2 regions of the Shewanella sp. M16 genome follow, and region 1 is predicted to be linked to the other one. Evidence: riboswitches for the same ligand, from Rfam matches in the RefSeq annotation. Region 1 holds a riboswitch; the other holds the start of a gene.

Region 1 (5,829 bases):
TAAGTATACAAGCCCAGCGCCACCGACGCTCCAGCCGAGTAAACGACTATTTTCTAACTTATCCGCAGGACGGCTTTCAGGCTGACGCTCGCTCACATTTGCAGAGTTAAGCTCTAACGCCGAAGCATCAAGTTCAGCGTCTTTGTCATCAAGGGCGCTTGGGTCAACATAAACACTGTCTTTTTCTTCTGGCAACATAAAGCGATTCACTAAGGGCATGACCACAAACAGAATTGCCACTAACAATAAATTATAACTCGCGAAAATGGTGTCACTGGTGGGGATGATACCGATTTGCGATTCAGAGAAATGCCCCACCGTCGCTATGGTTAATGGGATCGAACCCGCAAGCCCACCATGCCAAACCACAAAGCCGGAATAGGCGCTTGCGACCAGCAGCCGATAATCCACTTTTACTTTGCGAGCTAAGGCTTTGGCAAATAACGCGCCCACCACTAGCCCAAAACCCCAGTTAATCCAACTGGCGGCCAGTGACACCAAAGTCACTAAAATAATGGCTTGTGGTGCCGACTTAGCCAATCCAGCAATGGCATCGAGCAGCTTTTTAATCGGCGGCGAGCTTGCCAACATAAATCCTGCCACCAGCACTAACAGCATCTGCATCGAAAAACTTAACAGCGTCCAAAAGCCATCGCCCCAATAATTGATGACTTCCAGTGGGGTTTTATGTTCGGCAACCACAGCAGCAATTAATACGACTAAGGTAAGTAAAAGCACGAAAATATAGGGATCGGGTAGATATCGGTCGACGAGTTTGACCAAAGGTTTTGCCGCTTTGTTTAACATAGACTTTCCTTGTTTATTATCTGAATTTTAGTTCTTATTTGTTTTTATTGAGTCTTAAGCCCACAGATTAAGCGATCTCTAAAGCAGGATAAAGTCTTGAGGGAGTTTTTAACGGTTTGAACTGGTAGCACCAGATATCCAGCTCAACGCACACGCGAGTGCCGATAGCATCTCAAGCTAAAAAACTGATAATATGGCAAAAATTAACTAAGGTGCTCTTTATATGAAAATGTTACTTGCCGTTGTGGTGATTGCTGGGGTGATTTTTTACTTCTTTACCTCGATGAACGGCCAAAAAGCCGCCCAAGAAAATATCCGTTTAGGCAATGAGTTTTTAACACAAAACAAAACCAAAGAAGGTGTGATTACCACAGCTTCAGGTTTGCAATATCAAGTATTAACTCAGGGCGATGGCACAGTTCATCCTAAAGCCAGCGATACAGTGACAGTCCATTATCATGGCACTTTGATTGACGGAATTGTGTTCGATAGTTCGGTTGATCGCGGCGAACCCATCGCATTTCCGCTTAATCGGGTAATTAAAGGTTGGACTGAGGGCGTACAGCTGATGGTTGTTGGCGATAAAATGCGGTTTTTTATTCCCAGTGAACTCGCCTACGGTAACCGTAGCACGGGCAAGATTGGTGGTGGTTCTGTGTTAATTTTTGATGTGGAACTGCTTAAGATTGATTAAATCAGTCTTCAATGAGTCTGTCTTAACGCATTCGGCTGTATTCATAAAAAAACCTAACGCTTAATAAAGAAAAAAGCCCTGAATCTTCGCAGGGCTTTATTTTTAAATCAATAATATCAAAACGTTGGATAATTACTGGCAGGTTGCCGCGCCAATATCAACCCATACCGCTGCAACACCCGGTACATCACCTTTAGTCCAGTAACTCGCCTTCCAAACACGACCGTTATAGCTGGTGGTTTGACCGCCGTTATACACCACACCTGCATCCCAACCGAGATCAACTTGGCTGAGTAGCAGCCATTGGTCTGCGGTGCGAGATGGCGTATTACCCTGCGTCCAATACTTTGCTTTCCATACCAACTGACTATGACTCACAGTATCGCCAGTGTTATACACCACACTGGTTTGCCAAGCAGGATAGTTACCGGCATTGGGATCGGTTGCATCGCACCCACCACCTACCACTTTTGGCGTCACAGTCAGATTCGTCGATGCGCTTGCATCTAAGGCACCATCGGAAACCAGCACGCTCAAACCATAGCGGGTCGCTTCGGTAACATTGGGGCCAGTAACCACTAACGTGGCACTATTTTGCCCGGTTGCCGACACGCCTGCGGGCACAGTCCAAGCGTAGGTTAAGGCATCACCATCTGCATCGGAGGCATTCACCACTATACTGACGGTTTTACCCGCTTCCACTGTTGCAGTGGCAGCCACACTCACCACAGGTGCTTGATTAGGCGTATCAGCCTTGTTGGTCACTGTCACTGAATCTGTGGCAGATAACCCTTCAGGATCCGTGACTTTAAGGCTAAAACCATAGGCGACATCGGTTTGGGTTGCTCCCAGTTGAATAGTCGCATTCGCCATATCTGCATTCGCGATGGCAACACTTGGCCCAGAGACTTGAGTCCAGAGATAGCTTAAAGCAGCGTTTTCAGGATCGCGCGAACCGCTACCATTGAGCGTCACATCGGCGGGACCTGTGACATTCACATCCACGCCAGCATTGGCAATGGGCGCTTTATTCACTGGCGGAGTGGTGCCTTCACCATGGCCTAAACCTTCGTGCATGGCATTCAGAATGTCACCATTATCGGCATCAAGTTCCCACGCAAAAAGCCCACCAAGTTGATTAGAAAGCACATATTGCCCCTTGGCTTTAACTGAACGAGCATCATCGAAAGTGATTAAATCGCCAGTAGATGCCTTGAACAAAGATGGCGCCTCGGCCGTTTCGTCATAGCTGTAAGTCCAACCACTTCCCATGTAATCGTTCGCTATCTGACGATAATCCACCACACCAGCTTCCCAAGTACCTTTTACTTTGCCCGTTGCCGTCCCCGTGAAAGGATTATTACCACTGTAGCCATTCACACCTGTCCAGCCGCGGCCATACATAGCGGCACCGACCACAATTTTCCCTGGGGTCACACCTTGGCCTAACAGCGCATTAACGCCATTAGCTGTGGTGTAACGAGTATTAGGATCCCAACTCGCTTCATACAGATTGGTTTGATGGCCGAGTTCAGTATTAGTCCAACCACCATTAAAGTCGTAACTCATCAAGAAGATGTAATCCATGTACTGCTGAGCAGCCTGATAATCGACTTTTTGAATTTTATCGTCACCTGCGCTAATAGCAGAGGTCAGCTCATAGGTACGACCCGTTTCGGCGCTTAGTTCATCAAGCATCGTCCGCAGTTCACGCATCAGAGTCACATAGGTTTCACCGTCATTGGCATTACCTAAATTTGGGTTAGCGCCATTCCCCCCTGGAAATTCCCAGTCGATATCCACGCCATCGAAGAATTTCCATGTCTGTAGAAACTCTTTCACCGAAGCGACAAAGATATCGCGCTTGGTTTTATCACCGAAGAAAAAGAAGGGATCCGAGAGGGTCCAACCACCGACCGAAGGTAAAATCTTCAAATCTGGATGTGCTTGCTTAAGTGCCATCAATTGACCAAAGTTACCTTTGTAAGGATCTGAATGCTCACTCACTCCCGCCTGCGGTATTTGAATCGCCGCCCAAGGATCGTGAATCGCAACTTTAAAATCACCACGACCACTACAGGCACGTTGCAACGCTTCGAAACTGCCTTCGATTTCTTTCAAGCTATCATTGATTCCATCACCACCACAAATTGGGGTAAAGCCATATAAAATATGGGTTAAGTTTTGCGCAGGTATCTTATCGACCGGGAATTTACGACCGTATACGCCCCATTCGACAAAGTAACCTCCCACCACTTTGCCTGATTTATTCGCATAGGGACGGTTGTTTTCTTTTAGGGGAGCATTGAGTGGCACTAAATGGCTGCCGTCGGTATCAGCCACGAGGATTTGTTTAGCATCACTCGCCGTACAGCCATCGCTGTTACACAGTTGTACTTGCATCTGATAACGGCCGCCCTTGTTCACCTTAAAGTTAGCGGTTCCCGACGCGCCAGATGGGCCTTCCCAAACCACATTGCCGTTGAGCAACACTTGGGCTCTATTGCCCACATCGCCACTCCAAAGGTTCCAACTGACGGAGACATCGGCGGCATCTTTCACAGTAACTAATTGATTGTAAGCGGTAGCCGCTTGATTCACTTCAATAATAGCGAACTTAGTTTCGCCCCAACCTAAAGTCGGTTTACCGGGCGCCGCTGCAAAAACGCTGGCACTGATGGTAGATGCCAGCGCTGATGCCACTAGCAAGGCTGATGTTGAAATTTGAGTCTTGAACATGAGATATCCCTATTGAATTTTTATATGAATCAATAAGGCAAACAAAGCGTAGACAGGAAACAGCACTCTCTTAAAACCATGCAAAACGACTGACAACTGCACGAAGAAAAACCTGTGGTATCCCCGCTATCATAGGTACAGACGAACCCTTAGACCGGAGGCTTTGCGTCCCAGTTTTTCAACTGGTTTGCCTTTTACACACAATGACAACGTTGTCATTGCAAATATCAGCATAAGCGTAAGCGCAATAAAATTGCAACAAAATATTATCAACTGTGTTATTGGCTAAAATCGTAAATAGAACTAGGCATCTGATAAGAAAGGAATTATGCAAATTAAACTATCGCTAATATTTACTTTGGGTAATGAGGATCATCTGAATACTTTAAGAATAAAAAAACAGGACTCGATATGCCAAAGGCATCATAAGTCCTGCTTTATATTTCACAATTTACGTCGCTTATGCAGCTAAAACTCAATCACTAAACATTCATGGCGCAAACCATTGTCGAACAACATGATGATCCTTATGCGCAGGGCATTTATGATCCTTATGCACGGGGTTATTTATGATCCTTATGCACGAGGATAGTCCCTTGCGAGCATCACTGATAAACCGCGGCAAACCAAGGTTTCCATATCATCGACACGATTGATTTTCATCTCAGCTAAGGGCGCGCTCAATGCCATTTGCTTTAAGCTTTCGAGGCAGCCTTTGTAGTAAGGAGCGCTATTCATCATACCGCCAGCAAGCCAAATTCGATTAGGATTAAATAAATTAACCGCCCACGCTAATCCCATGCCGAGATAACTGCCCGCGCGATATAAATCATCCTGAGTGGAGATTTTGCGGCTGCGCACTGAATCGCCACTGGCCAGTTGCTCTAAACTAAACTCGCCAGATTCTGTCATCACGCGACAAGGCCCCAACTCCCCCGCCACGCCCGTCGCTCCCGTAAAGACTTGTCCATTAAAGGCAATAGACATACCGATCCCAGTGCCGCACATGACCAATAACTCACAGGCATATTTCGCATCACAAGTCGCTTGCATACCCGCATCGATATCGTTGCAGATAAACTTAAGCTCACCCTGGGTTTTGACTGTATCGAAGCTCAATCCATTGAGTCCAGGTAAAGATTTACAAGAAACCAAACGATTATTTTGTACCAGTCCAGGTACGGCAATCGCTAGTTGGTAATGCTGTAAATCATAATCACGTTCAAACGCCGCGATTTGATTATTTAACTCTTCAATTTTAAAACCTTCACCTGTGGGGATTTTATATTGTTCTGTATGTCCCGCGAGATGAAGTTCGAACAGGGCTTTGGTACCGCCCACATCTATTGTTAGTATTTGCATCGCTTACTCCACTGATACATGTGCCCCACTCTGACCCCGAGTAGAGATGGCAAATGTTAGCATAGGGTCCAAATGTTAGCGATTGAATAAAACTTAAGTTGCTAATTTTTAAGGAACAAGTCCTAATTAAAACATGACCAACCTTTTATTTAATTCACTTTCCATGCTCAAAATCACATAAATAAATTAACAACAAATCCCATAACCTCAAGCGTCTTACCTGCACA
Region 2 (5,829 bases), on a different contig from region 1:
GCTATGAGTGCCCATGCTGATTTAACTCAGTTAGCCTTAGATTTAACTGTCGGCGTGTCGACGCAAGACAGATTTGAGCGTTTGTTGGCAGTGGTCAGGCGGCGTGTCAATTGTGATGCTGCGGCATTATTGGCATTTCGGGAGCAGCAATTTGTCCCCTTGGCGATAGATGGGCTCTTTGCCGAAGTGTTAGGGCGGCGCTTTCAAATTAGTGAACATCCGAGATTAGAGGCTATCGCCCGTGCTGGCGATGTGGTTCGTTTCCCGGCCGACAGTGAACTTCCTGATCCGTATGATGGTTTAATTCCACATCATAGTGCGAACTTACATGTACATGCTTGCATTGGTTTACCACTAATCGCGAACGATCGCTTAATTGGGGCGCTCACCATTGATGGTTTCAACCCTCATCAGTTTGATGATTTTAGTGATAGCGAGTTGCGTGTGATCAGCGCACTGGCCGCAGCCAGTCTTAATACTGCGTTATTGATGCAACAGCTAGAATCCCAAGTTGTTGAAGTTTCCAATGGCACAGAGGTGCTCAATCGTCCTGCTAGTCAGCAGGAGATCATAGGGCAATCCACACAGATCCAATCGCTAAAGCAGCAGATAAGTGCCGTGGCAGGCACTGATTTATCGGTATTAATTACCGGCGAAACTGGCGTGGGTAAGGAGTTAGTGGCCGCGGCGATACATAATCAATCGACCAGAGCCGATAAATCACTTATCTATTTGAACTGCGCTGCACTGCCGGAGTCCGTCGCCGAAAGCGAGTTATTTGGGCATGTAAAAGGGGCATTTACGGGAGCAATCAGTCATAGGCAAGGTAAGTTTGAACTCGCTGACAAGGGGACCTTGTTTTTAGATGAAATCGGGGAGCTTCCCTTGGGGCTGCAAGCTAAGTTATTGAGGGTTTTACAATACGGTGAATTACAGCGAGTTGGCAGTGATAAGAGCCTAAAAGTGAATACTCGGATTATTGCCGCCACTAATCGAATTTTGCACCAAGAGGCAACGGAAGGGCGCTTTCGTTTCGATCTTTACCATAGGTTGAGCGTATTTCCTATCCACGTAGCACCATTAAGAGAGCGTGGGCAAGATATTGTTATGCTGACAGGTTTTTTTCTTGAACGTTGTAAAGCGAAGTTAGGACTCACCCATATCAATATCACACCCGCAGCGCAGCAGTTATTAGAGCAATACACATGGCCGGGTAATGTGCGTGAGCTAGAGCATGCGATACACAGGGCTGCGGTGTTGGCGAAAGCCGAGCTAAAAACGGCTTACATCAGCTTAAGTGATAAACATTTTCAGCTCGATTCTTTGATGAATCAAGCACACAGAACAGTCGACGAAGATAGGCCATCAGATGCCGCAACGCCAGCCATTGAATTAGCATTTAGGTCTGAGTCGGCCTGTCGTGAGCGACAATCGCAAGATAATTCCAGTGTTATGCTGGGGCTTAAGGCTGCGACGGAGAGATATCAGCGTCAACTTATTCGTCAAGTTTTAGCCGCGAATCAACAAAATTGGGCTGCGTGTGCAAGAATATTGCAAATCGATACAGGTAATTTGCACCGACTTGCAAAACGGTTAGGTTTAAAATAATAAAATATTGCGTGAAGAGATTTTATTCTGCAGCAAAACCCCAGCCTCGATTCTTAGAAGAACAGTGTTGCTACGCCTAAGAGTGCGAACAATACGGCGCAGCCACGGTGTATCCACAACATAGGTAATTTTTCGGCGCTGAAGTGGCCTGCGATCACTACGGGTACGTTAGCAAGCAGCATGCCTAAGGTTGTGCCAGCAACCACCATAGTTAATGAATCGTATTTTGCGGCTAATACCACAGTTGCTATTTGCGTTTTATCCCCCATTTCGGCGATAAAAAACAGGATAAAGGTGGCGAGAAAGGGACCCATTTTATAGAAACGGCTCTCTTCTGCATCGACTTTATCGGGGATTAACACCCAAAGAGCGATCGCAAAGAATGACGCAGCCACTAAATAACGTGCCAGATCTGGGCTTACCCAGTTAATGGCCCATTGACCAATCCAAGCGGCGGCAAAATGGTTAAATAATGTCGACAGCAAAATACCTAAAATAATGGCGGTTTTATTTTTAAATCTTGCGGCGAGGATTAGTGCAAGTAATTGAGTTTTATCACCAATTTCGGCGATAGCAACCGTAAAGGTTGAGGCAAGTAGGGCTTCCAAGTGTGATCCTTTAGGGGTGGTTATGACATAAGCACAATAAACCGTCCACCCCTAGGTGCGGTCATTGTGCTCAGGTCTTGCTGGGCAAATCTATGATTTGCTGTGAACACCATGGCATGTTGCCAAGTATGTTGATGTTCACCCTAGATGACGATGGCTCGAAATCCAGTTAGCTACTCCCCCGAAGCGAGGTGGGCATTATACCTAGGTAAGATTTAGTTTCAAGCACGAGTTTATAACAGTAGGTGCTGATAAATGTTTGACGGGTGTCAGAAAAATACCGATTCACATTCTGTAACTTAATGAATATAAATGAATTATTTTTTGACAGCGTTGTCTTTTGTTGCTAATTTAGCCAAGTCATTTCTACTTAGTTACATACTGTTAACTCGTAGTGACTCAATGATAACGACTGTATTTGGCAAACTAATTGAAAAGTTAGGACGCAAAGCTTCCGGTCTAAGGTTGTAAATGGATTTTTTAGTGAACTAAGATAGCGGAGTTGCCGCAGAATTCGATTTCTGTGAAAGATAAACGACTGCTGTTTAATGCTGTTGTTTGCCCAAATACCACTTTTATACCTAAGCCCAAGCCAATACTGGCTAAGATGGGTGCAAATGGAGTGCATTAAAGTGGCAAATCCTACTGTTTTTTCCCCTGTTTCTAAATTGAGTTTATTGGCCGCCGCAGTGATGGCGGCAAATACATTTGTGAGTATTTCTGCGCAGGCACACGGTTATGTTGTGGCGCCAGAGTCACGCTCCTATGCCTGTAAAACCGGCAACAATGCCAACTGTGGCGCGGTGCAATGGGAACCGCAAAGCGTTGAAGGACCATCGGGTTTTCCTGAGTCAGGTCCTGCGGATGGCAAACTGGCGAGTGCGGGTAATGGTGCTTTCTCGCCTTTAGATGAACAGAGTCCCAGCCGTTGGTCAAAGACAGATATTAAAGCGGGCTGGAATAAGTTCAGTTGGCAGTTCACTGCCAATCATGTCACCCGCAATTGGCGTTATTATTTAACTCGCCAAGATTGGAATCAAAACCAAGCTTTAAGCCGTGCGAGCTTTGACTTAGCGCCATTCTGCGTAGTCGATGGTGGCATGGTGCAGCCGCCTAAGTTAGTGACCCATGACTGTTATGTGCCAGAAGGTCGCAGTGGTTATCAAGTGATCTTGGCCGTGTGGGAAGTGGGAGATACGACGAATAGTTTCTACAATGCTATCGATGTGAACTTGGGCTCGGGTCCTGTTGTGCCGAGTGAATGGCAAGATGTGGGGGATATCAATCCGTCACTCGATCTAAAAGCAGGCGATAAAGTGATGACCCGAGTGTTCGATGCCAATGGTGAGCAACCGGCTAAGCAAACAGTCATTACTATTAGCGATGCGACTCAAGGTGATAAACAAAACTGGCCTTTCCTATTAGCGAGCGCGATTAATGCCCAGCAGTCTCAGTTAAAAGCGGGACAAAAAAATGCATCAGGTGTGATTGAGCCTGTGTATGGCAAAAACGACATTTTTACTGCGACGACTTCAGGTATTGAGCGTGTCGAAGTGGGATTTGATCTGGCGCCCGCACCGGGCAACAGCTTAGAAGTCACTTCACTTGCCGACGATTATCAAATTATCGACGGCGCGGCGCAGGTTCGTTTTGACGTCACCAGCAATGCTGAAATGTTAGTGTCTGCGTATTTGTTTAGCCACGATGGCACGGCTGCCGGTTTTGTCAGCCAAACCGTTAACAATACCAGCGCGAGCTTAGTGTTAGACGTGGTTGCGCCTAAAGCTGGACATTATCACTTGCAGGTTAAAGCTGAGCCTAAACAAGGTGATGTTATTCAGCAGAACTTTGATCTCTTCTTAAAGGATCAAGCACCAACGCCAGAAGCGGATTTTGTCTTCCCAGCAGGGGTGAAAGGTTACGTTGCAGGCACCACAGTGTTACAGCCTAAAAATGGCAAAGTGTATCAATGTAAGCCATTCCCCTATAGCGGCTATTGCATGCAGTGGTCGGCTTCTGCCACAGGATTTGAGCCAGGTGTTGGCGCTTCTTGGGCTATGGCGTGGACTGAGCTGTAAATTAACATTCTGAGTTAATTAATTCTCAACATGATGTGATTGGGCTTAAACATATTTGCTGTGTTTAAGCCCATATTTTGCACGCTCTCGATGGTGAAAGATGTGCTTTACCTCGGTTTAAGCTCAATGCTGCATCCCATATATTTTCAACAAAGGTAGCGATTTTGTTGGCTTGTTTATTTTCGTTTATCACAGCGCTATTAAGTTGTTACCGTACCGTTTGCTACCCTTCTTTGTTCACAACTGGCTTGCCCACTGGGTTTGGCTCTGTTAATGTCCCAAACTATCTATTTAATCGATGCTTATATCGGTACATTAATTTGGGCTATCACAATTGAAAGTCATGCCATTTTTCAATAATCGATTTAGTTAGCCTCAATGGCTACTGGGTTGAAACATTCAAAAGCTATTGGGGCCAATTGATCTGCTAGGTCGAGATCTGATTGGATGCTTTAAGTGATGTGTCGCTTATTTCGATTTAAGACGCAAGGCTTTATCGGTTCAAATCTTACTCAAATAAAATAATAATTAATTATTGAACAGGACTATTGTGTGAATTCAAAAATGTTAGGCTCGATCGCCATCGTTGCCGGGACGGCCATTGGCGCAGGTATGTTAGCGTTACCTTTAGCCACAGCGGCTTTAGGTATTATCCCTGCTTTAGTGTTACTCGTCGTTATTTGGGGCGTGTCCGCCTATACCTCATTACTTATGCTCGAAATTAACTTACGCACTGGCGTGGGGGATAACGTGCATGCTATTACGGGTAAGTTACTGGGTAAAAAAGGTCAAATAATTCAAGGTGCTTCTTTCCTGAGTTTATTATTTGCCTTGACCGCGGCTTATCTCACCGGCGGCTCTTCGTTATTAGTGCTTAAAGCGAAGAACATGTTCGATATCGTGCTCGATAATCAAGTCGCAGTGTTGTTATTTACACTGGTGCTCGGTGGCTTTGCGGCGCTAGGTGTTGCTTGGGTCGATAAAGTGTCACGTTTCCTATTTTCGTTAATGATTCTATTGCTCGTGGTGGTGGTATTATTTTTATTGCCCGAAGTCAGTATTGCTAGCATGGCAACTGGTGCGATTGCCGAGTCTATGACCAGCAATTGGATGGCGGCAATTCCCGTGGTGTTTACTTCGTTTGGTTTCCACGTCTGTATCGCCACTTTAGTGCGTTATCTCGATGGCGATGCGGTATCACTGCGTAAGGTGTTGTTAATCGGCTCGACTATCCCACTCGCTTGTTATGTTCTGTGGTTATTGGTGACTTTAGGCACAGTAGGCGGATATGAGGTGAATAGTTTTGAAGGTTCACTACCTTCACTCGTCACGGCATTACAGGATATTGCTCATACGCCTTGGATCAGCAAATGTATTTCATTATTCGCTGACTTAGCCTTAGTGACCTCATTCCTCGGTGTGACCTTAAGTTTATATGACTTTATCGCCGAATTAACTCGTGCCAAAGAAACGTTTGCCGGTCGTATTCAAACTTGGTTACTGACCTTTATTCCGCCTGTCTTGTGTGCCTTGTA

What was found. A riboswitch is a leader RNA that binds a small molecule or an ion and turns the genes downstream of it on or off. The one in region 1 is predicted to bind cyclic di-GMP.
Region 2: linked by a shared signal. The riboswitch ahead of gbpA (N-acetylglucosamine-binding protein GbpA) and the one ahead of KFE26_RS14140 (glycosyl hydrolase family 18 protein) in region 1 are both predicted to bind cyclic di-GMP.

What each region holds. Positions count from the first base shown of each region.
Region 1 is NZ_JAGTUL010000019.1:93,951-99,779, forward strand. It holds gene KFE26_RS14130 (short-chain fatty acid transporter) at 1-807, opposite strand, end outside; gene KFE26_RS14135 (FKBP-type peptidyl-prolyl cis-trans isomerase) at 1,031-1,501, shown strand; gene KFE26_RS14140 (glycosyl hydrolase family 18 protein) at 1,634-4,240, opposite strand; cyclic di-GMP riboswitch class I at 4,354-4,442, opposite strand; gene KFE26_RS14145 (ROK family protein) at 4,817-5,602, opposite strand.
Region 2 is NZ_JAGTUL010000013.1:115,129-120,957, reverse strand. It holds gene norR (nitric oxide reductase transcriptional regulator NorR) at 4-1,608, shown strand; gene KFE26_RS10975 (TMEM165/GDT1 family protein) at 1,662-2,216, opposite strand; cyclic di-GMP riboswitch class I at 2,627-2,726, shown strand; gene gbpA (N-acetylglucosamine-binding protein GbpA) at 2,849-4,294, shown strand; gene KFE26_RS10965 (aromatic amino acid transport family protein) at 4,859-5,829, shown strand, end outside.